Regions from separate parts of the uncultured Pseudoramibacter sp. genome, predicted to be linked through region 3. Evidence: riboswitches for the same ligand, from Rfam matches in the RefSeq annotation. Region 3 holds a riboswitch; each other region holds the start of a gene.
The links. A riboswitch is a leader RNA that binds a small molecule or an ion and turns the genes downstream of it on or off. The one in region 3 is predicted to bind thiamine pyrophosphate.

Region 1: another riboswitch for thiamine pyrophosphate. It lies ahead of thiD (bifunctional hydroxymethylpyrimidine kinase/phosphomethylpyrimidine kinase); the one in region 3 lies ahead of thiS (sulfur carrier protein ThiS).
Region 2: another riboswitch for thiamine pyrophosphate. It lies ahead of thiC (phosphomethylpyrimidine synthase ThiC); the one in region 3 lies ahead of thiS (sulfur carrier protein ThiS).

The regions. Positions count from the first base shown of each region.
Region 1 covers NZ_CAIFFF010000001.1:8,360-19,066, forward strand. The annotation lists gene eno (phosphopyruvate hydratase) at 1-171, shown strand, start outside; gene QZX60_RS00055 (MalY/PatB family protein) at 351-1,565, shown strand; gene QZX60_RS00060 (putative ABC transporter permease) at 1,574-2,479, shown strand; gene QZX60_RS00065 (DUF975 family protein) at 2,549-3,289, opposite strand; gene pgeF (peptidoglycan editing factor PgeF) at 3,398-4,276, opposite strand; TPP riboswitch at 4,382-4,488, shown strand; gene thiD (bifunctional hydroxymethylpyrimidine kinase/phosphomethylpyrimidine kinase) at 4,591-5,397, shown strand; gene cytX (putative hydroxymethylpyrimidine transporter CytX) at 5,394-6,572, shown strand; gene QZX60_RS00085 (pyridoxamine kinase) at 6,633-7,481, opposite strand; gene QZX60_RS00090 (PLP-dependent aminotransferase family protein) at 7,609-9,009, shown strand; gene QZX60_RS00095 (biotin--[acetyl-CoA-carboxylase] ligase) at 9,006-9,734, opposite strand; gene QZX60_RS00100 (hypothetical protein) at 9,640-9,861, shown strand; gene larE (ATP-dependent sacrificial sulfur transferase LarE) at 9,967-10,707, shown strand, end outside.
Region 2 covers NZ_CAIFFF010000006.1:223-10,929, forward strand. The annotation lists gene glyA (serine hydroxymethyltransferase) at 1-1,213, shown strand, start outside; gene QZX60_RS04810 (YigZ family protein) at 1,213-1,872, shown strand; gene QZX60_RS04815 (hypothetical protein) at 1,879-2,007, shown strand; gene QZX60_RS04820 (amino acid ABC transporter ATP-binding protein) at 2,029-2,760, opposite strand; gene QZX60_RS04825 (amino acid ABC transporter permease) at 2,753-3,409, opposite strand; gene QZX60_RS04830 (transporter substrate-binding domain-containing protein) at 3,450-4,223, opposite strand; gene QZX60_RS04835 (citrate synthase) at 4,582-5,955, shown strand; gene QZX60_RS04840 (DUF6465 family protein) at 6,159-6,617, shown strand; TPP riboswitch at 6,721-6,823, shown strand; gene thiC (phosphomethylpyrimidine synthase ThiC) at 6,916-8,229, shown strand; gene QZX60_RS04850 (cysteine hydrolase family protein) at 8,305-8,829, opposite strand; gene QZX60_RS04855 (O-acetylhomoserine aminocarboxypropyltransferase/cysteine synthase family protein) at 8,854-10,119, opposite strand; gene QZX60_RS04860 (MATE family efflux transporter) at 10,375-10,707, shown strand, end outside.
Region 3 covers NZ_CAIFFF010000007.1:51,476-62,182, reverse strand. The annotation lists gene QZX60_RS05635 (thiamine phosphate synthase) at 1-575, opposite strand, end outside; gene QZX60_RS05630 (thiazole synthase) at 568-1,335, opposite strand; gene thiS (sulfur carrier protein ThiS) at 1,387-1,584, opposite strand; TPP riboswitch at 1,629-1,730, opposite strand; gene QZX60_RS05620 (hypothetical protein) at 1,796-2,482, opposite strand; gene QZX60_RS05615 (MATE family efflux transporter) at 2,741-4,144, shown strand; gene QZX60_RS05610 (hypothetical protein) at 4,232-4,693, shown strand; gene QZX60_RS05605 (GTPase family protein) at 4,739-5,911, opposite strand; gene QZX60_RS05600 (sugar O-acetyltransferase) at 5,859-6,509, opposite strand; gene QZX60_RS05595 (secondary thiamine-phosphate synthase enzyme YjbQ) at 6,673-7,089, shown strand; gene QZX60_RS05590 (tetratricopeptide repeat protein) at 7,140-7,781, shown strand; tRNA gene QZX60_RS05585 (tRNA-Arg) at 7,841-7,917, opposite strand; gene lon (endopeptidase La) at 8,029-10,425, opposite strand; gene QZX60_RS05575 (MarR family winged helix-turn-helix transcriptional regulator) at 10,447-10,707, opposite strand, start outside.

The DNA of each region.
Region 1 (10,707 bases), on a different contig from region 3:
GACACGACCATCGCCGACCTGGCGGTCGCCGTCAACGCCGGTCAGATCAAAACCGGCGCACCGTCCCGGACGGAACGGGTCGCCAAGTACAACCAGTTGCTGCGCATCGAAGCAGATCTCGGCGCCGGCGCGATGTACCTCGGAAAGGGTGCCTTCGGGTTCAGAAAATAAAACAACATCTTCATTCTTTTTAACGTCAAACCGTCTAGCAAAATTGATTTTTCGCCGGGCGGTTTTTTGTTTATGGCGTGACGATTTTAAAGGCGCGGACCGCGAAACCGTGATATGATAAAAAGACAAAGCTGAACAACAACAATCAAATAATCAAAAAGATCAGAAGGGAGACGACTATGCAATACGATTTTGAAACCGTGCTGGACCGGCGGGGAAAGGACGCGATGGCGGTGGACGCGGTGGGGTCAAAGGCCCTGAAGGGCTTTAGCCCGAGCGCGCCGAAGCCGGGCTTCGACGTAATCCCGATGTGGGTGGCGGACATGAACTTCCCGACAGCCCGCTCCATTCAAGACGCGATCATCGCGCGGGCGAAGCACCCGGCCTTCGGCTATTTCGCGCCCAGCGACGCCTACTATCAGGCCATTATCGATTGGCACAAGCGCAAGGGCGTCGACGATTTGACCAAGGACGTCATCACCTACGAAAACGGCGTCCTCGGCGGCATCGTCTCGACGCTGAAGGTGTTCGCAGCGCCGGGGGACGCGGTGCTGCTCCACAGCCCGACCTACATGGGCTTCACCAACTGCGTCCGGAGCAACGGCTTCCACATCGTTCACAGTCCGCTGAAGCGGGACGAAGCCGGCGTTTGGCGGATGGACCCCGAGGATATGGACGCGAAAATCAAGAAGTACGACATTCACGTTGCGATTTTCTGCAACCCCTTCAACCCCTGCGGCCGGGTCTGGAGCCGGGAAGAGCTCGAGGCGGCGCTGGCGGTGTGTGAGGCCAACGACGTTTTCGTGATCGCCGACGAAATCTGGTCGGATTTATTGATCAATGGCCACCGCTACACACCGGTTCAGTCGGTGAATGCCTGGGCGAAGACTCACACGGCGGCCTTTTATGCGCCGAGCAAGACCTTCAACTTGGCCGGCCTGATCGGCTCTTACAGCGTCATTTACAACAAGACGGTGCGGCAGCGGGTTCGGGCGATCGGCCAAAAAACGGTTTACAACGCGATGAACGTCTTGTCCGAGCACGCACTGATCGGCGCCTACAGTGACGAGGGTGCGGACTGGCTCAGCCAGCTGCTGCCGGTGCTGTCCAACAACGTGAACTTTGCCTGCAACTACGTAGACGCCCATTTCGACGGCGTCACGGCCTTCCGCTCTGAAGGGACGTACATGCTGCTGCTGGACTGCACGGACTGGCTCAAAAACCACGGCATCACCCAGAAAGCACTGCTTCAAAAGGGCTGGGACGTCGGTGTCGGCTGGCAAGACGGCCATCTGTTCGAGGCGCCGACGTCGATCCGCCTCAATCTGGCCTCACCGACCCACCGAATCGCGGAAGCCTTTCATCGGATGGACCGCTACGTGTTCAACGCCTGAGGATCGCCATGATTGTAGGGATGACCTATTACCAGATCGCCTGGTACTTTCTCATTTACTCCTTCCTCGGCTGGGTCGTCGAGGTGGTGTTTCACGCAGTGCATCAGGGGAAGATCGTCAACCGGGGCTTTTTGAACGGCCCGGTCTGCCCGGTGTACGGCTTCGGCGTGCTGGCCGTCTTTGCCGTCGCCTGGGGAATCGGCCGGACGGCGCCGGAACGTCTGCCGGCGTGGACGATTTTCCTCGTCGGCATGATCTTCGCGACGCTGATCGAGCTGGTCGCCGGCTGGGCGCTGGATCGGCTGTTTCACACCCGGTGGTGGGACTACAGCGACAAGCCGCTGAACGTCGGCGGCTACATCTGTCCGGAGTACTCGATCATTTGGGGGCTGGCGATCATGCTCGTCGTGCAGTACGTCCAGCCGATGGTGCGCCACACGGCCACCGACCTGATTCCGCCGGATTACGGCTGGATTGTGCTGGCGGTGCTGTACAGCGTGTACCTGGCCGATTTGATCGTGACGGTCATGATCATCAACGGCTTCAACCGACGGCTGGCCGAGCTGGACGAAATCCGGACCTCGCTGCGCACCGTCAGCGACAAGCTGACCGAGGACATCGGCGGCGGCGCGATGGAAGCGACCCAGCGCGTTCAGGAGGGGCAGGTGCAGGCGGCTCTGGCCCGGGCTGAAATGAGCGAACGGGCTGAAGCCAAGAAGGCAGCGGCACAAGCCGCGGTGCGCCAGCGCAGCCAGGCCTTAAGAGCCAAGGCTCAGCGCCTGCGGGCACGCATTATGGCGCCGAAGGTTTTCGGCGGACGCCGGCTGATGCGGGCCTTTCCGTCGATGCGGCATCGGGATTTCGGAGAAGTACTCGATTGGCTGCGGGATGAAATGAACGGTGAAAAGAAATAAAAAACAACCCGCTTGGATTGATACAAATCCAAACGGGTTATATTTATGTCTGCAACGGGATTTTACCCTTTACTGCACAGTGCCGTCTGTCGAAGCGGGGTCATCGAGGGGTTCGGTAGTGGCGTCGGACGATTGGGTGTCGTCAGGCTGCTGCGCGATAATTGCGGCGTAAAATTCGGCGTCGGTCTGCTGGTAGTAGGGCATCACCCAGAAAATGCCGACGAGGCCGCAGGTGAGGCCGGACAGCAGGAACCATCCGATAAAGGACAGATCGAGCACAAAGGCGTCCATTTTGTGGCCGTCCATCATCGTCTTTGAGCGTTCGAGGGCGGCTTCGTACGTCAAATTGGGATCTTCTGCAACCAGGTAGCCGACCAGCCGGTACTGATAAGCCTTGACAATGCCGGGAACGACGAGCAACAGAGACCAGAGGAAGATGAATAAGTTGCGCAGGAAGAGCACGAGGATGACATTGCCGTAATTGTGAGTAAAGCCGTAGGAAAGGGCCTGACCGAAATCCACGTGGCCTTTCCGATTTTCCAAGGCGTAATGATATTGTCCGATTTCCAGGGGTAGACCGACGAAAATGCCGAGCAGGGTGGTCACGATGGCCGGCCTCGCGATGAAGGAATTGAATTGGAAGATTTCATCGAGATGGGAGAAAGTGCCCCCACCGGAGAAAATGTAGGAGACGCCGCTGCCCAGGAAGCCGGAAATGAGGGTGAAAATCAAATAGCCGCCGACGAGGGCCCAGTAGTGGGCATGAAAGACGTTTTTGGCGTCTTGTTTTAATAATTTGCGATTAATCATAGTTTTTACACTCTCTTCTTTAAAAATAAAAATTGCCTTGGCAATTCACTTTGCTAAGGCAATAATACAATAAATATTTTACGAAATCAAGGAATTTGTATAGATATTTTAAGGCTTAAGACTTAAGAAAGCGGCGCAGTTGCCCCGGTGCTCTCCGGCGGCGCGGTGGGAGAACAACAGCTTCGCGTTGCACCGGGTGCAGACGTCGGTGACCTGAATGTGCTCGGGCTTGACGCCGGCGTTTTCGAGGACGAGGCGGTTGGCCTGCCAGAGATCGAGCTGACAGTGCAGGGCGCCGTCACGGGTGTGGGGATTGCAGAGAATTTGATCGGCCTGGGCGCCGAAACGGTCTTGGAACACTTTGGCCACGTCTTCGGAGATTTCGTAGCAGTCTCGGCAGATGGACGGCCCGACGGCACAGATGAGATCCGCCGGATCAGTGCCGAAATGGGTGCGCATCAGATTGATGGCGCCCGCCGCGATGCCGGCAGCCGTGCCCCGCCAGCCGGAATGCACGAGGCCGACCGCCCGATGCACCGGGTCGACCAGGTAGACTGGTGTACAGTCGGCAGTGAAGACACCGAGGATCAGTCCCGGCGTATTGGTGACCATGCCGTCGACGTCCCTGCCCCAGCGGCGGAACAGCGTCCCCTCGCCGCCGTCTCGTTTGTCGACAACTCGGACGTTGCCGGTGTGGCCCTGATGGGCGCAGACGAAGTGGCGCAGGCTGCGGCCGCCGCCGAAGGCGTCGGCGATGCGCTGGTAATTGGCGTCGACGACCATTGGATCGTCCTCCCGGTCGTAGTTGAAATTCATGGCCGCGCAGTCGCCGGAGCTGACGCCGCCCTCCCGCGTCGTGAAGACGTGATCGACGCAGCCGGTCTGTTCGAGCATTGGGAAGGACAGCGTGCGCAGCGGCAGGCCGCCGATCGTTTCAGTTCGGTCTAGGAGAACCGGACGGTTCGGATCTTTTCGAATGAGTTGCATATCATGGCGCTCCTTTTATTAAATGATATTGTACTTTTTGAGTTTGCGTTCATTGTACCACGGCCCTTGCAAAATGCAAGGTGGTGCGCTATACTAGGGGCGTTGTAAAAAAGGCAGGGGAGTCTGTACGCAGGCTGAGAGTAGACCAAATGGCCTAGACCCTTAAACCTGATTTGGATCATGCCAACGCAGGGAGCACCGGGAACGATGAGCTTTGCAGGCGGGTCCGCCTGCTTTTTTTGTGCGCGGTTCATCGGGGGCACCACCTTGAATCGCCTTAGAAAACGGAAATGCGAAGTGAAAAGGAGCAACCAATGAGAACAGCATTGACGATCGCTGGCAGCGATACCAGCGGAGGCGCCGGCATTCAGGCCGATTTGAAAACCATGACCGTAAACGGCGTTTTCGCTATGAGCGCGGTTACGGCTCTGACGGCTCAGAACACCACCGGCGTCACGGACATTATGGAAGTTACCCCGAAGTTTTTAGGGGAAGAACTGGACGCGGTCTTTACCGATATTTTCCCTGATGCGGTGAAAATCGGGATGGTCAGCTCGGCCGCGCTGATCGAGGTCATCGCCGAACGCCTCGCCCACTACCAGGCGGCGCACATCGTCCTCGACCCGGTGATGGTCGCCACCTCCGGCGCGAAGCTTCTGCGCGATGACGCGGCGGACACGCTGAAGCGCGCGCTGATGCCGCTGGCGGAAATCATCACGCCGAACATCCCCGAAGCGGAAATTCTCTCGGGGCTCGACATCGTAACTGAAGCCGACATGGAAAAGGCCGGACAGGCCATCGGCGAAAACCTCGGCTGTGCGGTCCTCGTCAAGGGCGGTCACCAGGTCAACGACGCCAACGACTACCTCTGGCAGCCGGACGGCGGACAGTGGTTCACCGGTAAGCGCATCGACAATCCGAACACCCACGGCACCGGCTGCACCCTGTCGTCGGCGATCGCGGCCAACCTGGCTAAGGGCTACGCGCTGAACGACGCGGTGGCTCAGGCGAAGGCCTTCCTCTCCGGCGCGCTGGCGGACGGCCTCGATCTCGGCAAGGGATCTGGCCCGATGAATCACGCCTTTGACATCAAGGACGCGTACAAGGCGGTGCGTGAATGAGCGGCGAAAAACGCACGACGAGTTTTCAGAACGGCTTGATCTGGTTCGGTGCCGGGGTGTCCATCGCGGAAATCCTGACCGGGACGTATTTCGCACCGCTGGGCTTCGCGAAGGGCCTGGCCGCGATTCTGATCGGCCACGTTATCGGCTGTGCGATGTTCTTCTTCTCGGGGCTCATCGGCGGGCGGACCCGGAAGAGCGCGATGGAAAGCGTCAAGCTCTCCTTCGGCGGCAAGGGCGGATTGATTTTTGCGGCTCTCAACGTCCTCCAGCTCGTGGGCTGGACGGCGATCATGATTTACGACGGGGCCGCGGCCATCGACGGCATCTTCCCGGGACACGCCTGGGTCTGGTGCCTGGTCATCGGCGCACTGATTCTGCTGTGGATCGCCATCGGCATTACAAATCTGGGGCCGGTCAACCAAATCGCGATGGCGGCGCTGTTCATCCTGACGATCGTCATGTGCCGGGTCATTTTCGCGAAGGGCTCGGTGTGGTCGGTGGCGCCGACCTCGGGCCTGAGCTTTGGGGCGGCAATTGAACTGGCGGTGGCGATGCCGCTGTCCTGGCTGCCGCTGATCTCGGACTACACCCGTGAGGCGGAAAAGCCCTTCGCGGCGACGATGGCGTCGACCCTCGTCTACGGCGGCGTCTCCACCTGGATGTACATCATCGGCATGGGCGCGGCGCTGCTCACCGGCGGCGGCAACATCGCGGTGATCATGGTCAAGGCGGGCCTCGGTATTGCGGCGCTGATCATTCTGATTCTGTCGACGGTCACGACGACGTTCCTCGACGCGTGGTCGGCTGGGATTTCGACGGAATCGCTGTGGTCAAAGCTGTCGGGCAAAAACGTCGCGATGATCGCGACCGTGATCGGCATCGTGCTGGCGATGCTCTTCCCGATGGACGACATCACCCAATTCCTCTACCTGATCGGGTCGGTCTTTGCGCCGATGATCGCGGTGCAGATCGCCGATTATTTCATCCTAAAAAAGGCGGACAGTGCAGACCGTGACTGGAACGTGCGCAACCTGGTGGTCTGGGTCATCGGCTTTGTCCTGTATCGGCTTTTGATGCAGGTCGATCTGCCGGTGGGATCCACCCTGCCGGATATGGCAATCACGATGGTGATCCTGCTCATCGCGTCGCCGAAAAAGAAAGCGCAGGCGTAAATAAAAAAGGAAATCCGATTTGCTTTGGATTTCCTTTTTTTGTTGGCTGCAATTTGAAAGTTAGATATTTTTCGCGACGGTGAGTTTGGCGATGAGGCTCGGCAGCGTCGTTTCGAAATTGACGCCGTACCAGGGCTTCTTCGGATCCTTCAGGGTCACAGCGATGGTTTCAGCGGTGTAGTCGGACGCGATGGCCATGGCCTGATCCCAGGGCAGGCCGTTTAAGATGCCGCCGACGCAGGCGCTCGCGAACAGGTCGCCGGTGCCGTGATAGGACGCGTCGATCCGCGGATTTTGGTGAGACAGGAATTCGCCGGTTTGGGTGTCGAGGCCCATGAAGCCGGTCATGCCGTCGGACAGCGAGACGCCGGTCAGTACCGCGATTCTCGCGCCGAGCTTGCCGAGCTTTTCGAGCAGCGCCTTGACTTCAGCTTCGTTCATGTCGGCCTTGTAGGGCGTGTCGGTCATGAAGCAGGCTTCGGTGATATTTGGGACGATGATGTCCGCGTGGCCGCAGAATTCGGCGTTGCGCTTCGCGTAGTCGAGGTCGAAGGCCGGGTAGAGGGCGCCGTTGTCGGCCATAACCGGGTCGACGAATTTCAGCGTCTTGTCGTCCGGTGCGAAATCGTCGAAGATTTTTTCGACCATTTCGATCTGTTCGAAGGAGCCGAGATAGCCGGTGTAGATCCCGTCGAAGGTGATGCCTTCGTCCCGCCAGTGCTTGGTGATCGGCGCGATTTGATCGCTTAAATCGGCACAGGTGAAATTTTTGAACATCGTGTGGGTTGAGAGCACTGCCGTCGGCAGAATCGCCGTTTCGACGCCCATGGCCGAAATAACGGGCAGGGCAATTGTCGTCGAGCATTTGCCGAAGCAGGAAATATCTTGGATAGAAAGGACACGTTTCATGGTTTGCCTCCTGAGTGTGTGAATGTCGTAAAATGGGAACGCTTGTCAATCCCGCTGGCATTTATTATAATCGATATTGAACCGAATAAAAGAGTCAGTTTGGGAATAATCAGAAAGGTCAGATGCGATGCTTACCTATCATTTCAAGAGCGGGGGCGACCCGCTGTACATCCAGCTTTATCAGGACATTAAAAGCGACATTCTCTCCGGCAACCTTGCGCCGGGTGAAGCGCTGCCGGGCAAGCGGCCCTTTGCCAAACAGCTCGGCGTGTCCGTTTCCACAATCGAAAACGCCTACGGGCAGCTTATGGCAGAAGGGTACATTACGTCTATGCCCCGGCGTGGGTTTTACGTCGCTGAGGTCAAGACCCTGCCGAAAACGCCGGAGACCGTGCCGGCCAGCCGCGAACCTGACCCGGTGCTGGCGTCGCTGCACACGGCGCTGAGCCAGCGGCATTGGTTTGCCGATTTTCAAAGCAACCAGACAGATCCGGCGTCCTTCCCGTTCACACTCTGGGCGAAGCTGACCCGGGAGGCGCTGAGTGACGACCAGCTGGCGCTGATGACCAACCCGCCGGCCGGCGGCACGATGGCGCTGCGCACGGCCATTGCCGACCACCTTCGGGATTTTCGCGGCCTCGTCGTCGCGCCGGAGCAGATCATCGTCGGTGCCGGCACCGAGTACCTCTACACGCTGCTGATCCAGCTGCTCGGCTTCGATCGGATCTACGCGGTGGAATCGCCGGGGTACCGGAAAATCCTGCAGGTGTATCAGGCCCACAGGCTCAGGACCGCAAAGATCACGCTGGATCACCAGGGGCTTCGGCCCGACCTGCTCGAGGCCTCCGGTGCGTCGGTCGTGCACATCACGCCGAGCCATCATTTCCCGACCGGAATCACCATGCCCATCGCCAGGCGCTACGATATGCTCGGCTGGGCGAACCGCTCGCCGGAGCGGATCATCATCGAGGACGATTACGACAGTGAATTCCGGATGACGGGGCGGCCGGTGCCGCCGTTGGCCGCCATCGATATGACCGGCCGGGTCATTTACATGAACACCTTCACCAAAAGTTTGGCCTCGACGATTCGGGTGTCTTACATGGTGCTGCCGCCGGCGCTGACTGCAGCCTTTTATCGCAAGCTCCGGTTTTACGCCTGCACCGTCTCGACCTTCGAGCAGGCGGCCCTGAGCCGGTTCATCTCTGAGGGGCATTACGAAAAGCACATCAACCGGATGCGGCAGACTTACCGTAGGCGCCGGGACGCGCTGATGCGCGCGGTGGCCGAGAGCCCGATGGCGAAAATCGCATCGATCAGCGAGGAAAACGCCGGTCTGCATTTCGTCCTCACCTTGAAGACGAAGAAGCGCGACGCCGATATCGTGCGCGACGCGGCCAAGCGCGGGATCCGGGTGGCGCCCCTTGAGGACGCCGGCGCTCACCGGTTCCTGATCAATTACTCGTCGATCCCGGAATCAGTCATTCCCGAGGCCGTGCAGCGGCTCAGCGCGGCGGTGCTGGATTAAAGGGGGCGCAGCGTCAGCTCGCCCGAGCGGATTAATTTCGAGGTACCGTCCGGCATTTGAAGTTTGAGGTGGCCGAAATCGTCGAATCCGGTTACGGTGCCGACAATCGGTTCGCCTGCGCCGGTGAGGGTGACGGCGCGGCCGATCAGGTTGGAATGTCTGCGGTAGATGTCGGCGTAGGATGCGGGGCTTTCGGCTTGCCCGAGGTCGGTCAGGCCGTCAATCATCGCGGCGAGCAGGCGCGTGCGCAGGTCGTCGGGGTCGCCGCCGTTTTCGGCGTAGGCGGTTGCGGTCATGCCGGTGATGCTGCCGGCTCTTGCGGCGATGTCATCGGGAAAGCCGCCGCTTGGGTCAAAGAGATTGAGACCGATGCCGACGACGATCCATTGCTTTTCAAGGGCGGGATCGGCCCGGCCCTCAGTGAGAATGCCGGCGATTTTTTTCGGTCCGATCATCAGGTCGTTGACCCATTTGATGGCCGGTACAGCGCCGGCAGCTTTTTCGATGGCGACAACCGAGGCGGCGCAGGCACCCATGGTCACGAAATCGGCAAGGGCGGGATTGTCGGCCGGCCGGTAGCGGACCGAGAGATAAAGACCGGAGTCTTTCGGAGAGAAAAAAGGCCGGCCCATGCGGCCCCGCCCGGCGCGCTGGGCGTCGGCCGCGACGATGGCGCCGTGGGGCAGATTCGGCGCCGCCTTGAGGACGTCGTTAGTGGAACCCAGGACTTTTGCCCAGCGGACGCGGCTCAGAACGGCCGGACGGCTTAGGTGTGGGATCAGCGGCGCCGTGTCGCGCCATTGGATATCAGTCATTGTGCACTCCTTGTCAGTGAATTTGTTTTTAGTATAGCATAGCGGGAAAATCATGGTATAATATCATTTACAGATCAATGTAATATGTGATTGACATCAAATAAGAACGGAAATATAGATAAACATAGAAAGAGAGAACAATATGCAGGCGTTGAAGGAGACGACACAGCGGAAATACGATAAGCTTAAAGAAGAGCTGAGCGCCATCGGATCGGTGGCCGTGGCTTTTTCGGGCGGTGTGGATTCGACACTGCTCCTGGCCGTGGCCCACGAGGTGCTCGGGGACCAGGCCGTCGGCGTGACGATCGCGTCCAATCTGGTGCCGCCGCGGGAATTGGACGAAGCCAAGGCCTTTTGCGAAAGCCGTGGCATCCGGCACATCCTCTGCCCGGTGGACGCGCTGGAAGTGGAACAGGTGCGCGTCAATCCGCCGGACCGGTGCTATTGGTGCAAACACACGAATTTTTCGAAGATTCAGGAAGTGGCGAAAGAGCTGGGGCTCTCTGAAGTTGCCGAAGGCTCCAACGTGGACGACCTCGGCGATTATAGACCGGGGCTCAAGGCGGTGTCGGAGCTCAAGATTGAAAGTCCGCTCCGGGGCGCGGGGCTGACCAAGGCGGAGATTCGCGAAATTTCCAAGGCAAAGGGTCTGCCGACCTGGGACAAGCCGTCTTACGCCTGCCTGGCTTCCCGTTTCCCCTACGGGCATCCGATCACGGCAGACGGGCTTGGCCGGGTGGACCGGGCCGAACAGTTTTTGATCGATCTCGGCTTTAAATCGATGCGGGTGCGCATCCACGGCGACGAGGACCCGATTGCGCGGATCGAGGTGGCGCCGGAACATTTCGCTGAGCTGATCGCCCAGCGCGACAAAATCGTCCCG
Region 2 (10,707 bases), on a different contig from region 3:
GGTCTACGATATCATGCGCAAGGAATGGCACCGTCAGCAGGACGGTCTTGAACTGATCGCGTCGGAAAACTTCGTTTCAGAATCAGTGATGGACTGCATGGGCAGTCACCTGACCAATAAATACGCGGAAGGGCTGCCGGGCGCACGCTACTACGGCGGCTGCCAGTTCGTCGACGAAATCGAACAGCTGGCCATTGACCGCGCCTGCAAGCTCTTCGGCGCTGAACACGCCAACGTTCAGCCCCACTCCGGCGCCCAGGCCAACACCGCGGTTTACGTCGCGCTGCTCCAGCCCGGCGACACCGTCATGGGCATGGCCCTCGACCAGGGCGGCCACCTGACCCACGGCTCAAAAGTCAACCTGTCGGGCAAGCTCTACAACTTCGTCCCCTACGGCGTCGACAAGGAAACCGAATTGATCGACTACGACGCCTTTGAAGCCCAGGTGAAGGAAGTGCAGCCAAAGCTCGTCGTCGCCGGCGCTTCCGCCTACCCGCGGATCATCGACTTCGAACGCATGGCCAAAATCTGCCACGACAACGGCGCCCTTTACATGGTCGACATGGCCCACATCGCAGGGCTGGTCGCCGCAGGACTCCACCCGTCGCCGGTACCGGTGGCCGACATCGTCACGACGACCACTCACAAAACCTTGAGAGGGCCGAGAGGCGGCCTCATCCTCTGCAAAAACGAATTCGCAAAGGCCATCGACAAGGCTGTGTTCCCTGGCACCCAGGGCGGCCCACTGATGCACACCATCGCCGCGAAGGCCGTCTGCTTCAAGGAAGCAATGACCGACGACTTCGTCGCCTACCAGAAACAGATCGTCAAGAACGCCTCCGTCCTCGCGGATGAACTCGCGGCCCGCGGCTTCCGCATCGTCTCCGGCGGCACCGACAACCACCTGATGCTCGTCGATGTGTCCGCAGTCGGCATGACCGGTAAGGAAGCGGACGAAACCCTCGAATCCGTCGGCATCACCGCCAACAAGAACACGATCCCCTACGACACTCAGAAGCCTTTTATCGCCAGCGGTGTCCGCGTCGGCACACCGGCTGTCACCACCCGCGGCCTGGTCGAAGAAGATATGCACGTCATCGCTGACATCTTCGAAGACGCCCTGATCAAAAAGGATCCGGAAGCAGCAAAGGCCAAGGTCAAATCCCTGACTGACAAATACCCGCTGTACCCGGATCTGATGTCTGACAACTGATGGACGGCAAAGATTACAAAACCGTGCTGACCGCCGCCGAGGCGGAACAGACGATCAACAAGTCCCGATTCATCGGCGTCGTGTTTCACGCCGAAACCGAGGACGACGTCGCGGCGGAAATCGCAAAGCTCAGAAAAAAGCATTTCAAAGCGACTCACGTCTGCTCGGCCTACGTGCTGGGCACCAACCCGCCGCGGGAAAGGGCCAGTGACGACGGTGAGCCTTCGGGTACAGCCGGCCGGCCGATTCTCGACGTCATCTTGAGACGGGGTCTCAAAAACGTCGGCGTCGCGGTGGTGCGGTATTTCGGCGGCGTCAAGCTCGGCGCCGGCGGGTTGATCCGCGCCTACTCCGGCACCGCGTCCCTCGTGCTCGACCACGCGCGCATCGTCGGGAAAATCTGGTCGGACACCGTCCGCGTCGTCATTCCCTACCCGATGTACGGCGGGCTGATTCAGAAACTCACCACCTCGGGCAAAGCTTCGTGGCAGCCGGTGCAGTCCCGTTTCGAAGAGACGGTCACCTTGGATTTTGAGGTACCTGTCGGCGAAACAGCCGAATTTACCGCGTTTTTAACCGATCAAACTGCCGGCCAGGCAGTGATCACCACAGGTGAGGCCAAATGGGTCGACACGCTGATTTCAGCGCCAGAAAAGTAAAAAGAATTGGAAACACCACAGTCTCTGCTTTTACAACAGCAGGGGCTGTTTTTTTATGTTTGGATTGGGAAAAATATTCAGCTAAAAGAAAAACGCGCCCTGATTGTTCAGAGCGCGCTGATAAACGTATCATGATGGCATTGAACCGGCCTGATATTATTTCAGCACCATGTTCAGGAAATTTTGAGTCCGTTCGTTCTGCGGATGGTCGAAGACTGCTTCCGGTGGGCCTTCTTCGACGACAACACCGCCGTCAATGAAAATCGTCCGGTCGGAAACCTGTTTGGCAAAGCCCATTTCGTGGGTGACGACGACCATCGTCATCCCTTCTGAGGCCAGCTGTTCCATAACACGCAGCACTTCCCCGACCATTTCCGGGTCGAGAGCCGATGTCGGTTCGTCGAAAAGCATGACGTCCGGGTTCATTTCGAGGGTGCGGGCGATGGCCACACGCTGCTGCTGTCCGCCGGAGAGCTGTCTCGGGAAGGCGTCAGCCTTGTCGAGCATCCCGACGCGGTCGAGCAGCTCGTCAGCTTTCTTGTCCGCTTCTTCTTCACTCATCAGTCCGAGCTTGATCGGTGCGAAGGTGACGTTCTTTTTGACCGTCATAAACGGGAACAGATTGAACTGCTGGAACACCATGCCGATGTTGCGCCGGACGAGGTCGATGTCGACATTCGGGTCGGTGATTTCGTTGCCGTCCACGATGATGGTACCGCTGGTGGCTTCTTCAAGCCCGTTGAGGCAGCGCAGCATCGTACTCTTGCCGGAGCCTGACGGCCCGATGACGCAGACCACTTCCCCTTCTTCGACTTCGAGATTGATGTCCTTCAGGACCTCGAGATCGCCGAATTTTTTCTGTAAATTTTTAACGATAATCTTAGGCATCTGCTTTCAACCTCTTTTCAATACGTTTGGAAATGGTTGACAGAATCATGATGATGATGAAGTACATGACCCCGACGATGATCCACACCTTGAAGGATTCCAGATTGTCGGCGATGATCAAGCTCCCGATCTGGGTGAGCTCTGCCATCCCGATGACTGACAGAATCGAGCTGTCCTTCAGGGTGATGATGCACTGATTGACGATGGCGGGTACCATTGTGCGCACCGCCTGCGGCAGAATGACACTGCGCATGGACACCCCATAGGACAGGCCGAGGCTGCGTGCTGCTTCCATCTGGCCCTTATCGACGGCTTCAATCCCGCCGCGGAAAATTTCAGCCAGATAAGCGCCGGCATTGAGCGTCAGCGTGATAATCCCAGCTGTCATAGGTTCCATGCGGAAGTTCAGCGCACTGGTGATCCCAAAATAAATGAAGAACGCCTGAACGATGATTGGCGTTCCTCTGATGATGTCGACGTATACGCGGGCGACGGCGCGGGCCCCCACAGCTCTGGACACAGAGAGCATCCCGAAAATAATCCCTAATATCGCGGCAAGTGCCAGCGATATCAGGGTGGATTCCAAGGTCACTCCAAGTCCCTGGAGCAGGCGGGGCCAAGATTGTGAAATTAATTCAAAGAAACTCACAATGACCTCCAAAAATTATTAAACCTATTGATGATTCAGCTTAGTTGCTGCTCGTTTTGATGTACTTGTTGACGATCTTGTCGTATTCGCCGCTCTTCTTCAAGTTCTTCAAGCCCTTATTGAACATCTTGAGCAGCTTCTGGTTTTTGCCTTTCTGAACAGCGAAGCCGTAAGAATTGCCGGCCTGGAGATCGCCGACGATTTTCAGCGGCTGGCCCTTTGTGATGGCGTAGCCGAGAACTGGATAATCTTCAAAGCAGGCAGCGGAGTGGCCGGATTTGACATCTTCGTACATGTTAGCACTGCTCTTGAAGGTCGAAAGGGTGTAGCCGTATTTGTCCTGATTCTTCTTCGCGAAGGTTGCGCCTTCGGTACCGGCCTTCACCGCGACGTTCTGACCCTTTAACTGGCTGTAGTCGGTGATGTTAGAATCATTGCGGACCGCCATGCCGATCCCAGAATCAAAGTACGGATCTGAGAAATCAAATTTTTTCTTGCGTTCGTCCGTAATGCTCATGCCGGCGATAACGCCGTCACTCTGGCCGCTTTCAAGGGACTGGACTGCGCCGTCAAAGCCGAGGGCCTTGACTGTGTACTTGAAGCCCTGATCCTTGGCAATGGCCTTGAGCAGGTCCATGTCAATGCCGACGCGCTTGCCCTTGCTGTTTTCAAATTCAAACGGCGCGAACGTGGTGTCAGTGGCGATGATGTACTCATCGGAATTTGAGCTGCTGGATGAGCCACAAGCTGCAAAGGTCACAACGGTGACGAGTGCGAGTGCGAAAACCAGGCCCAATTTCAAACCTTTTTTCATAAAAACATCCTCCAATTCGATTGCGCTTCAGTGTCTTCTTTTAATAAAACGCTAAAGCATATTTAAATTACTTTTTATTTTATCATCTTTGTATACCTGGTGCAATTCAAAATATTAAAAAGTCCTTAACCTTAGCATTATTTTTCCTTTATTTTGATCTCCTCGCTTTGAATTTATATGCAAATTCTGTATTTTATGCATTTTATTTCGTACACCGTATGGATTCGGCCAATCCCTTAAGCTTTCAGGCCTTGAATCAAATTGTATACAATTGACTTTTGAGCTTTCCTTTGCTAAAATTTAATAAAAATAAACGGATTGTATCCAAAATCCACTTACGAGCATGAAGGAGGCACACATGGCGAACGATCCATTTACCCAGGCTTTTATTCATAAATACGCGTCGAGAACGATTGATCGGGACCGCATCCCGATGACAACCTACCAGGCTCACAATGTCAACCAAGGGCTTCGAGATGAAGAGGGCAACGGTCTGGTGGTTGGACTGACCAATATCTCCTTGGCCGACGGCTTTGAAATCGTCGACGGCAAGCGTGTCCCCTGTGAGGGCAAGCTCTGGTACCGCGGCATCGACATCAACGACATCATCGAAGGCTTCACCCAATGCCGTTTCGGCTACGAATCCGCCGCGTTCCTGCTGCTCTTCGGCGACTTGCCGACGCAGGCTGAGCTCGACGACTTCCGCGACGTGCTGGACAGCCAGCGCCCGCTGCCGACACATTTCACTCGGGACATCATCATGCACTCGCCATCCAACGATTTGATGCGCATGCTGACCCGCTGCGTGCTCTCTCTCGGCGCCTACGACGACAACAGCGAAGACACCTCGCCCGAATACGTGCTCGCTCAGTGCGTGAAGCTCATCGCCCAGTTCCCGCTGCTCGTGATGTACGTCTACCAATCCTACAATCACTACATTGAAGGCAATTCCCTGTACCTGCACCGCGCGCGCCCGAATATGTCCACGTCGGAAATCCTGTTGAGCCTTCTGCGTCCGGATCGGAAATACACCGACCTCGAAGCGTGGGTGCTCGAAGTGGAATTGATCCTTCACATGGAACACGGCGGCGGCAACAACTCCACCTTTGTCGACCGCGTGGTCTCCTCCACCGGCACCGATACCTACTCGACGATGGCGGCGGCGATCGGTTCCCTCAAGGGGCCAAAGCACGGGGGACAGATTCTGCTCGTACCCGAAATGATGGAAGATCTAGCCGAAAATATCGCTGGCCCCGGCGACATGGCTGGCATCAAGCGCTACCTCTCGGCACTGCTCGACCGCAAGGCCTTCGACAAGAGCGGCAAGATTTACGGCATCGGCAACCCGGTCTACTCGATCTCCGACCCGCGCTCTGAAATTCTGCGCAAGTACGGCGAAAAGCTCGCCACAGCGAAAGGCCAGAGCGACGTGTTCGATTTGTACGCGGCGGTGGCGGACCTCGCCCCGAAAATGATCAACGAACGCGGCCTTTACCACAAGCCGGTGTGTGCCAACATCGACTTCTTCAGCGGGTTCGTGTACCGGATGCTCAACATCCCTCCGGAACTGTACACGCCGATGATCACCGTCGGCCGCATCGTCGGCTGGAGCGCGCACCGCATCGAAGAAATCATCAACGGCAAAGTCATCATGCGTCCGGCGTACGAAAGCTTGATTCCGGAACGCAGACCCTTCGTGCCGATCGAAGATCGGAAAGAGGGCGGAAAATAATTTACTTGCTTAAGTCATGTAATTTTGAAAGCATTTACAACGCGAAAAGCCGGAGAAAATCCGGCTTTTTTATTTACAACATTTTTCATTTATGATAGATTGTGCAATGTAATCAATTGTTTTAATTTTCGAGTTACATTTGGTCGACCACTTCTTGAAGCATTTGACAGATAAGCCGGTGCAACTCAACAGGAGGTTTAATGATGGCAAGAAAATTATCCAAAAAATCCATGGCATCCGCTGAAGCCCAGAAGGCAGAAGTTAAAAGCACGCCGAAGGTTGAAGTGAAAACAGAAGTCGAAACCGTCGCAAAGGCTGAACCGAAGAAGGCCAAGGCAGAAGCAGCCAAAACCGCCGCAAAGACTGTGGCGAAAACAGCTGCGAAGGCCGCGAAGACCACTGCATCTGCTGCAAAAACCGGTGCGAAAAAGACCGCTGCACGCCGCAGCTCCAGCCGCGGATACAAGAGCGAAGTCATTATCCAGCGCAGCGATTTCGAAGTCACCTCATCCGGACTTGTTGACGAAGTCAAGGAAATTTGGACCAAACAGATGGGCAACCTGGTCCGCGATCTCAAGGACGTCAAGGTCTACGTCAACACCGAAGAAGCGATGGCTTACTACGTCATCAACGGCGAAGTAAACGGCAGCTTCGCACTCTAAGCGTCACCGACGCGCAGCGGCTCAGGCCGCTGTTTTTTTTGCAAAATTTCAGAAAATGCCTGATTTTCCCTTCACCTCGGAAAAAATCGTGCTATAATGGAGTTACCGCGTACCGGGGAGCGATGAGCTGAGAGGTGCGGACATGCCGCACGACCCGATTTACCTGATTTGGATAATGCCAACGGAGGGAGACGGAAGCGAGATTTGATTGACGTCGTGCTTTTTACCGCAGTGCCCTCCCGGCACTGCTTTTTTTGTTCTCCGTGCGCAGAATTTTATAACGAGCAAGGAGAAAAGTATGGCACTGAATTACGCAACCCAAATGGATGCAGCCCGCAAGGGCATCGTGACGCCGCAGATGAAGGCGATTACCGCAAAGGAAAACATGGACATCGATCAATTGATGGATCTGATCGCAAAGGGACAGGTGGTCATTCCGGCGAACGTGAACCACACCAGCCTCGACCCCAACGGCATCGGGAAACAGCTGAAGACGAAAATCAACGTCAATCTCGGGGTCAGTCGTGATTGCCGGGATCTCAACGTGGAATTAGACAAGGTGATGGATGCGGTCAATCTCGGCGCCGAAGCGATCATGGATCTGTCGAGTCATGGCGACACCCAGCCCTTTAGACGGAAACTGACATCGGAATGCCCGGCGATGATTGGCACCGTTCCGGTCTACGACGCGGTGATCCACTATCAAAGAGATTTGGGCACCCTTTCGGCGCGGGACTTCATCGACGTCGTGCGGCTTCACGCTGAAGACGGGGTCGATTTCGTGACCCTGCACTGCGGCCTGACTAAGGAAACGGTGCGCCAGGTCAAGGCCGGCGAACGCAAGATGAACATTGTGAGCCGCGGCGGCAGTCTGATCTTCGCGTGGATGTCAATGACCGGCGAAGAAAATCCATTCTACGAATATTACGACGAAATCCTCGACATCTGCCGGAAATACGACGTGACGATCTCCCTCGGCGACGCCTGCCGGCCTGGATGTTTAGCGGACGCGACCGACCGTATCCAGCTCGGCGAACTCATGCGCCTCGGCGAACTGACGGAACGGGCATGGAAAAAGGACGTGCAGGTCATGGTCGAAGGGCCGGGGCACGTGCCCCTTGACCAGATCGCCGCGAACATGAAGGTGCAGCAGCAGGTCTGCCACGGCGCGCCTTTCTACGTCCTCGGACCGCTGGTCACGGATATTGCGCCGGGCTACGACCACATCACGGCGGCCATTGGCGGCGCTATCGCCGCCTACAACGGGGCGGCCTTCTTGTGCTACGTCACCCCGGCGGAACACCTGGCGCTGCCAAACCGTGACGACGTCCACGAAGGGATCATCGCGAGCAAAATCGCGGCCCACGCTGCCGATATCGCCAAAGGCCTGCCAGGCGCCCGGGACCAGGACGACCGGATGGCCGATGCCAGACGCAAACTCGATTGGAACGCCCAATTCGCGCAATGCCTCGATCCCGAACGGGCCAAGGCGATCCGAGACAGCCGCGCCCCGGGGGACGATCACAGCGACACCTGCTCCATGTGCGGCAAGTTCTGCGCGGTGCGCAGTATGAACAAGGCCCTGGCCGGCGAAATCATCGACATTCTATGATCAAAGCAAAAAACAGCATCAAAAAAACTGCGGTCTTACCAGATCGCAGTTTTTTAATTAAAATTTTTCTCTTTTTCACGAAAGAATTTTCACCTGGCAGGCCGCCATGGTCTGAAGCGCCGCCGCGTGGCTTTCTGGTGTGACGCCGGCGCAGCACCGCGCGTCGACCGTCACCGACACCTCCGGCATGAACGCCTTGAGCATCAGCGCGTTGGAGACAACGCAGATGTCAGTACACAACCCGACGAGCTCGATTTCGATGTCCCGCTCCGCCGCGATTTTGGCCATGCGCTCCGCCAGCGCCACCGAGCCAAAGGTCGGCTTTTCGATAATGTGATCCGGTGGAATCATGGCCGCGATGTGCGGCTCGAGAGCCCATCCCGGCGTCCCCTTGATGCAGTGGGGCACTGGCAGATTGGCGCCTTCCTGAGTGTCCAGATAATTGTCCGGGTGGGTGTCCTGAGTCGCGTAGACGTTGGCCTTCGGCACTGCCGCGATCTTGTCGATCACCGGCTGCACGATGGCTTCCGCTTCCTTGGTTCCCAATGCCCCGTCGATAAAATCTTTCTGCATGTCGATGACGATCAATATCCGTTCCATGGCTCCTCCTTATTTAAAACAATTTTACAGCGCGGCCAGCCCCCGTTTAAGGTCTTCGATGATGTCGTGGACGCTTTCGAGCCCGACCGACAGGCGGATCATACCGCCGTCGATGCCCGCCGCGACGAGCTGTTCGTCGGTGAGCTGGCGGTGGGTCGCCGACGCCGGGTGCAGCACGCAGGTGCGGATATCCGCGACGTGGACTTCGTTGGACGCCAGCTTCAGGCTGTCCATGAATTTAACGGCCTGGGGCCGTCCGCCCTCGACGACAAAGGAAATGACGCCGCTGGCGCCGTCCGGCAGGTATTTTTCAGCCAGCTGATGGTAGCGGTCTCCCGGCAGGCCTGGATAAGTCACCGAGGCGATTCCGTCGGCCGCGTCGAGGAAGGTCGCCACCTGCATCGCGTTGTCGCAGTACTGGCGCATCCGAACCGGCAGGGTTTCGAGCCCGAGGTTGAGCAGGAATGCCGAGTGGGCCGCCGGGTAGCAGCCGAAATCGCGCATCAGCTGCATCCGCGCTTTGGTGATGTACGGCGCGTCGGCGTACTTGTCAGTGTAGACGATGCCGTGGTAGCTTTCGTCCGGTTCGGTGAATTCCGGGAACTTGCCGTTGGTGTAGTCGAACTTGCCGCTGTCGACGATCATCCCGCCGCACTGCAGCGCGTGGCCGTCCATGTACTTGCTCGTCGAGTGGGTCACGATGTCGGCGCCCCATTCGAAGGGCCGGCAGAGCACCGGCGTCGCAAAGGTGTTGTCGACGATCAGCGGCACACCGTTGGCGTGGGCGATCTTCGCAAATTTTTCGATGTCGAACACCGTCAGCGCCGGGTTGGCCAGGGTTTCGCCGAATACAGCCTTGGTGTTCGGCTTGAAGGCCGCCTGAATTTCTTCCTCTGAGGCTTCTTCGTCGACAAAAATGCATTCGATGCCGAGGCGTCTCAGCGTGATGTTGAACAGGTTCAGGGTCCCGCCGTAAACCGACGGCGTCGCGATGAAGCTGTCCCCCGCCGCGCAGAGGTTTAAAATGGCGAGCAGGTTGGCTGCCTGGCCGCTGGACGTCGCCATCGCGCCGACGCCGCCTTCCATATCGGCGACCTTGGCTTCCACGGCCATGACCGTCGGATTCGCGAAGCGCGAGTAAATGATGCTCTTCGTCGGGTCGTCGAAAACGCCGGCGATTTCATCTGTCGAATCGTAAACGTAGGTCGTACTCTGCACAATCGGCACCACCCGAGGGTCTCCGTTTTTCGGCGTGTAGCCCGAGTGCAGACATTTCGTTTCCATATCCATGATAACACAGCTCCTTCCAATTACCTAGTGTTTTAATATGAATGTTGACTCATTTACTATGTTTTAATTCTAGTTTATCAAAAAGCAGACGGGTTGAAAACGTCAAATTGACAAAATCCCTTTTCTCGATTACAATAGGGGCGTTCATCGGAGGGTTCTGCCTGAATGAAATGAAAAGATCAGCGGACTGGATAAGATGTGCTGGCTGAAATGCCGGTATGCCCTATTCAGTCCGCTTTTATTTTGGAGGTAAAAATGAAAAAAACCCGTGTTTTGTCCTTAACGGAGGGGCCGATTTTATCCAGCCTGATTCCGATCGGCTTCATGCAGGCGATTTCGGCCTTCGTCGCCCAAAACCGGGGTGCAGGCCAATTTGACCGCATCTTCGGCGCCCTGCGCCAGTCGGTGCTGATCGCCGCCCTCTCCGCTGCCGCGATGTTCTCCCTCTCCTATTTTCACGGCGATCTCCTGGCCCGCATTTTCACCAACGACACCGCGGTAATTGCCGGCGCCGCCGATTACCTCAAGGCCTACGGCATTGACTGCCTGCTCACCTGTTTTTTGTTCTGCTTCATCGGCTTTTTCGAC
Region 3 (10,707 bases):
GGATCTGCGCAGGTCATCGCCCCGCTCATCACACAGGCGCCGTCTGCGCCGGCGCGCCGAACTTCAGCGAGCTTACTGGCATCGATGCCGCCCAAAGCGTAAACCGGGATGGCGGTCCGTCTCGTGACGTCCTCTAAAAATTTGAGTCCCCGCCCCGGCAGCCCTTTTTTACAGTCGGTGTCGTAAATGTGGCTCGCCGTGATGTAGGTACAGCCCGCAGCTTCAGCGGCCCGTGCCTGCTCGACGCTGTGGGTCGACGCGCCGAGCTGTCTAAAGCTGTGTTTCTCCGTGTCCGTCATCGCGTCGAGCATGGGCATCGGCGCGTGAAAAGCCTCTACCTTCAGTGCAATCGCTGCTGCGACATAGGTGTGAAGGGCACAGACGACGCCGTGCCTTTCGCAGATGTCAATAACGCGTTTGGCCAGCTCGGTGTAGGCCTGAACAGGCAGATCCTTTTCTCTGAGGATGATCAGGTCCGGCCGGGCTGCTGCCAGCCGGTCGATGTGGGTCAAAAAATCAGCCGTCTCGTCAAAAAAATGCCGGTTGGTGATGCAGATGATTTTAAAATCAGTCATGCAGGGTTCCCGTCGTCGGGTCCGACGGTGCGCCGCCGCGCACTAACACACGGCCCAGTCCCGCGTGGTAAGCCTTGCGCCCCGCTTCAATCGCGGATTTAAAGGCCGAAGCCATCATCGGAATATCTCCAGCTGTGGCAAGGGCGGTGTTGGCCATAATTGCGTCCGCGCCCATTTCCATCGCTTCACAGGCCTGAGACGGTCTGCCGATGCCCGCGTCGACGATGATCGGCAGGTCGATTTCGTCGATGAGAATTTGGATGAACGCCTTGCTGGCCAGCCCCCGATTGGAGCCGATCGGCGCGCCCAGCGGCATGATCGCCGCAGCGCCGGCGTCGGCCAATGCCTTGGCCGCATTCAGATCCGGAAACATATACGGCATGACAATGAAGCCTTCCTTGGCCAGCACCTTTGTCGCTTCAATGGTCATCGCGTTGTCCGGCAGCAGGTATTTTGTGTCCGGAATGACTTCCAATTTAACGAAATCGCCGCAGCCCAGTTCACGGGCCATGTGCGCGATGCGGATGGCGTCTTCCGCGGTTCTTGAGCCGGAAGTGTTCGGCAGAAGCGTAACATCCTTTGGAATGTAGTCCATGATGTTTTGTTCGCCGGGCTTGGTTCGACGGATCGCACAGGTCACAATCTGCGCGCCGGCGTGTTTCACCGCCGCGTCAATGAGCTCAAAAGAATATTTCCCGGAACCCAGAATAAAACGCGAATCAAAGGCGTGACCGCCAATCACCAGTTGATCTTTTTCCATTGTTTTTCTCCCTTTCAGCAATTCCTGTTAATCCATTATGCAGCTGCCGCTCTAGCAGCCGCCGCCCACAAAGTTTACGATTTCGACGACGTCGTCGTCCGACATCTGCGTCGTGTCGTACGCATCCTTGCTTAAAATTTTGCCATTGTACTCAACCGCAACGCGCTGAGGATCGATCCCAACGTCCTTTAAATACGCGCCGATCGTTTTGCCCGCCGCATTTACAGCTTCTCCATTAATCTGTACCAAAACCTCATCTCCTTTTCATAAAAAAAGCAGCCCTTTGGGACTGCCAATTGACACACGTATTTCCCTCCGTTGGCATTATCCAAATCAGGTTCAAGGTCGAAACTCGCGTTTCCTCTCAGCCTTTTACAGCTCCCTTTGTTATTTGATTACATTTTATTATATCAAAGTTTTATACAGCAGACAAGCGTTGCCGCAGAAACAGTCTAAAATTTCAGACGTTCAGCAGCGCCAGCCCCATCGCGATCATCCAAATATACGCGAGGGTCTTGGGAATCATCAGCATCCCTACAGCTGGTTTGGTTTTCGCCCAGATCGTGACCGGCAGATAGCAGGCAAAGCTGATCACGATCGCCACGGCCATTTTCCACAAGCCGTAGCCACCGGTATTGCCGATCGACGCGTACAGAAACGCGACAAGACCACCTAGGACTAAAAAGGCCAAATTCCGCGCGAAGCTCCATTTTATGTCGCCGCCGGCAAACCATTTATTTTGAGGAAACACGCAAAGCGCCAAACGAATAAAGGAAAACATCGCGACGAGCAGCATAAAGACCGAAGAAATCGAGGTGGGGTCAAACAGTAAGGTCCAAATTCTCACCAAAATGATGTAAAACACGGTCATCGTCAGAGACGAGACGATCAGACCCAAATTTAGCCACCACTGCCCCCGTTCGCTGTCTCCTCTTAAATGATGCACCACCCGGGGCACCAAGTGGAAGGCGTCGCCGGCTCCCAAAATGAAAGTCAGCCAACCGTACCAGAAAAAAACTGGGTCCGCGCCGTGGGAAAAGAAGATCCCCGACGTAATAAAAGCAAACAACAAATAGGCGATATCGAAAATACTCTCGCCGACCAAGACGCCCTTCGGCATTTTTTTAATTTTATTTTTATCTTCCATTGTGTATCCATTCCATCAAATATTGATTCTATTTCATTATATCTGATTTTAAATTTTCAAACAACCACCTCAAATTTTGTTTCAGACTTTGCAAAAAATTCATTTGCACAAACGCATTCAATTAGATAAAATAACGTAAGAACATCATAATCAATCGCTGGTAGACGTAACTCCGTTGGCAGACAACTCCGTGTTGTCTGCTTTTTTATTTTGCTCTTTTTTATTACAAAATGAAATCAAAGAAAGAAGGTAACCGCTATGAAAGAGAATAAAATGGGCACTGAACGCATCGACAGGCTAATGCTGTCGATGGGACTTCCGATTATTTTGTCGATGGTACTGCAAGCGATGTACAACATCGTCGACAGCATGTTTGTCGCGAGAATGCCTGACAGCGGCGGTGTGGTCCACGCTGGAGAGCTCGCCGTCAACGCCTTGACCCTCGCCTTCCCTGTTCAAATGCTGATCGTCGCCTTTGGCATCGGTACCGGTGTCGGCGTCGGCGCCATGCTTTCGCGCCAGCTGGGGCAGAAGAACGAAAAGGGAGTCTCGCGGACGGCGGGCAACGGCATCTTCCTCGGCATCGTCATTACGGCCGTTTTTATGGTTTTCGGCTTCTTCGGTTCCCACGCCTACCTGAGAACCCAGACCTCCGACCCTGTCGTGTTGAACATGGGCACCCGCTACCTAAAAATCTGCACCCTGTTCTGCTTCGGCAACGTCCTCTACGGCATTTTTGAAAAGCTGCTGCAGTCGACGGGCAAAACCGTCCTGTCCACAACGGCGCAGATCACCGGCGCGTTGACCAACATTGTGCTTGACCCGATTATGATTTACGGTCTGCTCGGCTGCCCGGCCATGGGCATCGCCGGCGCAGCGTACGCGACGATCATCGGCCAAATTATCTCTCTTGCGCTGGCCTTCGTCTTCCAGCTGACGAAGAACCGGGAAATTAAAATGGGGATTAAATTCTTGAAGCCCCGTGTCAAAACCATCCGCGGCATTTATCAGATCGGCTTTTCCGCCATCGTCATGCAGGCGCTGATGAGCTTTATGACCTACGGGATCAACATCATCTTTGGCACGATTTCTCAGCAGATCGTCACGGCCTACGGCATCTTCTACAAAATCCAGCAATTTGTTTTCTTCGCTGGATTTGGCCTGCGGGACGCAATCACGCCGCTGACCGCCTACAATTACGGGGCGCGTTTGAAAAAGCGCATTGTGCAGTGCATCCGCTGGGGATTAATTGACACCGTCGTCGTCATGCTCATCGGGACGGCCATTCTGCAGATTTTCGCCCATCCCCTCGCACAGATCTTCGGCTTGACCCAGGTAACTGAATCTCTCTGTGTCAGCGCCATGCACATCATCAGCATCGGCTTTGTTTTCGCCGGCGTCAGCATCGCGCTGCAGGGCGTCTTCCAAGGGTTGGAAGCTGGCAATTCCTCCCTGATTGTCTCATTATTAAGGCTGCTCGTCATCCCGCTGCCGCTGGCGTGGATTTTCAGCCGCCTGTCTCTGCCGACGACCGCTGTCTTTTGGGCGTTCCCGATTGCCGAAGCCACCGCTGCCGTCGTAGCGCTGCTTTTACTCAAGCGGACCGTATCGCACCGCGTCGCGCCCATCGGCCAAAGTGAGCCGAAAGCCGCACTCAATTAACTGTTTGCTGTTGATTTTTATTAAATTGAAAGGACTGTATTTTTAATGCAAAGAACAAAAAAACAAGGGATCGTTTTCGGATTATTGATGTCGTATATCATGGCCTACGGCATGGAGGTGTACAACGTCGCCATTAAACAAGGTTTTAATCTTAATGTCGGCGGCTTCAGCACGATGACCAACCACGTCTTTGTTGATGCCGCCATTGAAGCCTCTTACATGGGCGCCTTCGTCTTCATTACCTCGAGCCTTTGGGGCAATCGCATCGGCGCCGCCTTCGCCAAACGGCATACGGATCCTGCCAAGGACAACCCGTATTTCTGCCGCATCATGCGCCAGGCCGGTACGGTCTCGATCATGTGCCCGACGATGAGTCTCATCGCTTCGATTTTATTTAATCTGATCCTCGCCCACGCCAACCCGATTAATCTGCCGGCGATCTGGGTCGGCACCGTGATCAAGAACCTGCCGATGGCGTTTTTCTGGAATATGTTCTTCGCCGCGCCGCTGACCCACTGGATTTTCGGCAAACTCTTTCCCAATCCGTAAATCGCAAAAACCCAATGAAAATTTGCTTTTCATTGGGTTTTTAATTTAGCGCTTGAACTGCTTGAGCTGATCGAAAAAAATTTTTTTGATCGCTTTAACGCCCTTCTTATTTTTCAAATCTTCGGGATGGATTTCACCCTTTGCCATTTTTTCTAAAATGATGATGGTGGTTTCGCCAAGGGCTGAGGTCAGCGAGGCTGCGGTTGCCGCGGAAATGACGCTGCCTGCGGCTGTCCCCGCTCCCGGAATGAGCTTCGGCAGCTCCGCCACGATCGTCCGGCCAGTGATCGTCGCCAGAAGCGGTCCGATGACGGCAATCACGTCTGACTTGTGAAAATCCATGCCGTAGATCACCGTGATACCTGCCAGCATCGAAATCTGCTCCGGGATCAAAATCGCCGCATCCTGCCCGGGAATGGGCACCGCGCCGATGCCTGCCGCTGTCGCCGATGCCGTCGCCACGAGACGGCGCGCCCGCTTCTTCTTGAGTGCCAGATCCTTTCCCACCACGACGAAAGCCTCCCGAACCTCCTCCGGGATGACCCGATAGGTCACCTCCGCCAGCGAATCGAGCCCATAAGGCAGAATGGCTGGAAACGCCTCATCGATCACAAAGGGCTCTGCCAGCACCGGCACCACGTCGACGACGCCCAGCTTCTCTGCCTCGACGGTCTCCCGCATCGTCTCTGCATCACGCTTGGAATAGGACTGAGTCAACACGACGATCACCGGAATCCCGGTCCCGGATTGAGCTGAAACGCGCCGCAGAAATTCGATCTCTGCGCTTTCAAAACGATGGGACGGCGTAGAGATGCAGTACCACAAACAGTGGACCATTTGATTGACGTCGCCGCTCTTTCTGCCCGATTTGATAATCGCCGTCACATCCTCGAGCAGCTGCTCTAGCGCGTTGCTGCCGTCGAGCTCCAGCCCCGGCGTGTCGTAAATGGCCAGCGGAAGCCCCGGCTTTTCGAATTTTTGAATTTCTTTCGTGACCGGTTTGCCCACACCGGTCTCGGCTAAATGCGCGCTGAACATATTGTTGATTAACGTACTCTTGCCCACGCCGGTCTTCCCGAGCACCATGACATTTAATATTTTCAGTTCATCGTATTTTTTCTGCGCCTGATCCATCATCTGCTGGATCATCGCGTCCATATCCGCCTCATCTATCGTGTTTTTCAGATGACGCTTTAAATTGCCGCCGGTAGTCTTCATATTCAGCCTCCCAGAGTTTTCGATCGGCTTCGCCGATTTCCCGGATCACCCGACAGGGATTGCCGGCCGCGACGACGCGGGCCGGTATCGCGTGGGTGACGACTGAGCCAGAGCCGATCACACTGCCCTCGCCAATGGTGACGCCGCAGTTGATGACCACATTGCCGCCGATCCAAACGTTGTCGCCGATGGTGACCGGCGCTGAAATTTCCAAATCGGTGCCGCGAATTTCCGGATCGATTGGGTGACTCACCGCGTAGATGCTGACGTGGGGCCCGAGCATGACGTGATCCCCGAAGCGGACTTCATTTTCATCCAAAATTGTCAAATCCGTGTTCGCGTAAAAATGCTCGCCGAAAAACACGTGAACGCCCTGATCGAAATACACCGGCGGCGTAAGCTTTAAGTCGTCCGGCGCCGCCCCAAAGCATTTTTTTAGTGCCGTCATCGCCTGGCAGTCATCCCTAAGCGTTGAATCGTCAGCATCGTTAAAGGCCTTTTGAGCCGCGTGAACCCGCTTCCACTCGTCTCTGCCTAGACCTGCCGGCGAAAACAATTTTCCCGCCAGCATCCGTTGAATTTCTTCTTCTTTGCGCATCTGTTTTCCTTTTACTTATTTAAATTTTGATCGTTACCGTATCTTATTTTAAATTATCATAACACAGGGCTTTTTTTTGGGCAATGCAGTGCCGTGAACCGCTTTACGTCCTGTGTTATAATGCAGAGAGTTGAATAATTTAATAAAAATAAGGAGCGTAATAATGAAATCCTACCGCAAAGAATTACATTTTCATTTTAATACCCGTAGAGGGCTGGTCAACATCACGCCGGACGTCGAGGAAGCCCTCGAAGAAAGCGGCATCAAGGAAGGCTTGATCCTTGTCAACGCGATGAACATCACCTCCAGCGTCTTCATCAACGACGACGAACCGGGGCTTCATCAGGATTTTGAAAACTGGCTAGAAAAATTAGCGCCGGAAAAGCCCTACAGCCGCTACCACCACAACGGCTTTGAAGACAACGGCGACGCCCACCTGAAACGGACCATCATGGGGCGGGAGGTCGTCGTCGCCGTGACAGACGGCCGTCTCGACTTCGGCACCTGGGAACAGATTTTCTACTTCGAATTTGACGGCAAACGGGACAAACACGCCCTGATCAAGATTATCGGGGAATAAATATGCCAGAATCCCTTAAATCGCGCTTTGAAAGCTGTGACCGGAGAACAATGAGTCAAAATGAAAAGGAAGCGCTGAAAAGCGATATTTTGGCCGCAGCAGAGGCCGACAGCGCCCAGGCCATGTATCTCGCGGGGCGGCTCTACTACGAGGGCTTTACCGTCGATCAGGATTACACGACGGCCCGTAAATGGTTCGAACGCGCCGCCGACCAAGGCGAGGACGGCGGTCGCCTCTACCTCGGCTACTGCCATTATTACGGGCGTAACATCCCGGTCGATTACGAAAAGGCCTTTCACGCATTCAGCCTAGCCGCAGAAAACGGCGACCACTGCGCGCTGTACAAGCTCGGTGACATGTACCGGGACGGCCGTTACGTTAAACAAAACAGCGAAAAGGCGATTCATTATTACAGGCAGGCGCTGTCACACGTCACCCCCGACAGCCCCGACTACCCCAATATCGTCTCCCGCATCGGGCACTGCCGCTTCCTCGGCATCGGCTGCCCTCCCGATTTACTCGCCGCGATGCACGATTTAAACACAGCCAAGGAAAAATGCTACGCCCTGCTCGCCAAAGGCGATCCTTACGCCCACCTGCCCCTTTCCGGGATCAAGGCTGATCTCTCCGCGATCGAATCGCAGCTGGACCGCCAATTTTCACCTGAAGCGCAAAACGTCCAATATACCTAAAAATTTACACAAAAAAGCCGTTTGATAATTTTATCTATCAAACGGCTTATCTTTTTAAATGGTGCGCTCGAGCCGATTCGAACGGCCGACACATGGCTTCGGAGACCATTGCTCTATCCACCTGAGCTACGAGCGCAAAAATTACTTTTCTTATGGTATCAAAACCTTTTGCAAAATGCAAGGGCATTTCAAAAAAATTGGGATTCGGCGATTAACCGAATCCCTTTTGTATTTAGATCAAACCAAATTAGAGAATAACTGATAAGTCTGTCTGTTCTTTTTTCTGTGGGTCCAACTGAATATTGGTGTGAATCTGGTATTTCGGCATTTCGACACCGAGGGCTTCCTTCAGCACATCGTCGATCGTTTCCGCGTAGACAAAGGTCAGCTCGTCGGTGACTTTCTTCGGCACATCTTCGAGATCTTCCTTGTTTTCAAGGGGCAGGATGATTTTCTTTACGCCCGCGCGCTGCGCCGCGATGACCTTTTCCTTGATGCCGCCCACAGGAAGCACATTGCCGGACAACGTGATTTCGCCGGTCATCGACAGATGGCTGTCCACAGATTTGCCGAGAATCAAGGATGCCAGCGCGGTGGTGATTGTCACACCGGCACTCGGTCCATCCTTCGGCGTCGCGCCTTCCGGCACGTGAATGTGGGTGTCAAATTTCGAATAATCGAATCCCGTCGCTTCTTCGCTGAAACGCGAGCGGATCAAGCTCATCGCGATGGTCGCCGATTCCTTCATGACGTCGCCGAGCTGGCCCGTCATGATCAAGCGTCCGGACCCCGGCATGAACGTCGCTTCGGTGAACAGGATTTCCCCGCCGACCGCCGTCCAGGCCATCCCCGTCACAACGCCTGGCGCGTTGTGCGCTCTGACCTTTTCGTGATAACGTTTTTTGCGCCCGAGCCACTTTTCGACGTCGTCGGCATCGATCGAAACGCTTTCAGCGCTACCAGTGACGATTTTTTCAGCGGTCATCCGAGCGATTTTCGCGAGCTGTTTGGTCAGCCCTCTGACGCCGGCTTCTGCCGTGTAATCTTCAATGATGCGGCTGATCGCTTCCTTTGAAATGCTCAACTGTTCCGGTTTCAGGCCGTTTTCTTCGATGACCTTTGCAACCAAATGTTCCTGTGCGATATGCAGCTTTTCCGTATTAGTGTAGGACGAAAGCTCAATGATTTCAGCCCGGTCAAGCAATGGCCCCGGAATGCGGGAGGCGTCGTTAGCCGTGCAGATAAAGAAGACATTGGACAGGTCATAGGGCACTTCCAGATAGTGATCGGAGAAGGTATTGTTCTGTTCCGGGTCGAGCACTTCGAGCAGAGCCGCTGACGGATCGCCCTGAGCGGAAATACCGAGCTTGTCGATTTCGTCGAGGACGAAAACCGGGTTCATCGTTTTGGCGTCTCGGATGCCTTTAATGATGCGGCCTGGCAGTGCGCCGATATAAGTCCGGCGGTGCCCTCTAATTTCAGATTCGTCTCGAACGCCGCCGAGGCTGGCGCGGACGTATTCGCGGCCGAGAGCTCTCGCAATGGATCGGCCAAGACTCGTCTTCCCAGTTCCCGGAGGACCGACAAGGAGTAAAATGGTCCCCTGGTTGTCGTTTTTCATTTTCATGACGGCCAAATGTTCGATGATTCGTTCCTTGACCTTTTCGAGGCCGTAGTGGTCTTCGTCGAGGACGCGCTTAGCTTCTTCGATATCGATCTGCTGCGGTTCACAGGTCCACGGCAGATCCAGAAGCAGATCGAGGTAGTTCATGATGATCGACATTTCTGAGGATCCCTGCGGCACCGCTTCGAGTTTTTTCACTTCCCGCATCGCGACTTTTTTGACGTCTTCCGGCATGTCGGACGCTTCAACCCGTTCACGGTAGCTCTGGGATTCGTCGCCGTCGTCTTCTCCAAGCTCTGCTTCAATATTGTGAAGCTGTTCTCTGAGCATGGCGTTGCGGTAGTTCTTATCCTTTTCTCTGGCGTACTTCTTGCTGATTTCCAGCTGCAGGTGTACGGAATCCTTTTCTTTAATCAAGTAGTCGATGAATTTGAGCGCGCGGCGTTTCTGAGAGTTGATTTCCAAAAGCGCCTGCTTTTCCGGAATGGACATGCTCATCATCGGCACCAGGTAGCCCATGATCTGCTGGACGTGCTGCTGACGGTTCAACACCTTCATAAAATAATCTGCGCCTTTGAAGTTTTCAGAAAATTCGCTGCACAGATTTTTAATGTAAGCCGTCATTTCTTCGTCGTCGGCTTCGGTCATGTCTTCCCATTCGGGATATTCTTCGTATTCCGCGATCAGCTGATGATCCGGTGTGTCGGCAACGCTTAAAACTTCAACGCGTCTAAGCGTAAAGATTTCGATGACGTAACCGCCGTTATTCGCTTCTTCAATGCGGTTGAATTGAAAAAGCACGCCGATGCGGTAAAAAGACGAGTCGTTTAATTCTTCGTAGGGAATGTTGCCCTTTGTCGTCAAGCCGACAGCCAGCGTGTTCGCATCACCCATGTACTGTTTAATGTTGTTGCCAATGGTTTCATTGACATAAATCCGGTTCTTGATACCCGGAAATATAACGGTCTCCGTAATTGGAATAACCGGTGCTTTCATTGGGATTTTTCCTTCTGTGGCCATATAATCGCCTCCTGTTTTATGTTAATGCACTTTTTGCAGCAGTGAAATCAGCAGATCGATCTCATCGTCCGTCAGGCTGGCTTCAATATGATAAATCAGCTGCATTTTTCCGCGTTGTTCGCAGCGCGCGGCTGCTTCACCCTTTTCGGTCAGCCGGATGTAAGAGACCCGCCTGTCCTGCTGGCTTTTCTCCCTGACCACACAGCCTTGATCCGACAATTTGTCGATCATTTCCGTGATGGTCGGTTTCGATAAACTAAAAGTATGCGCCAAATCAGAAAA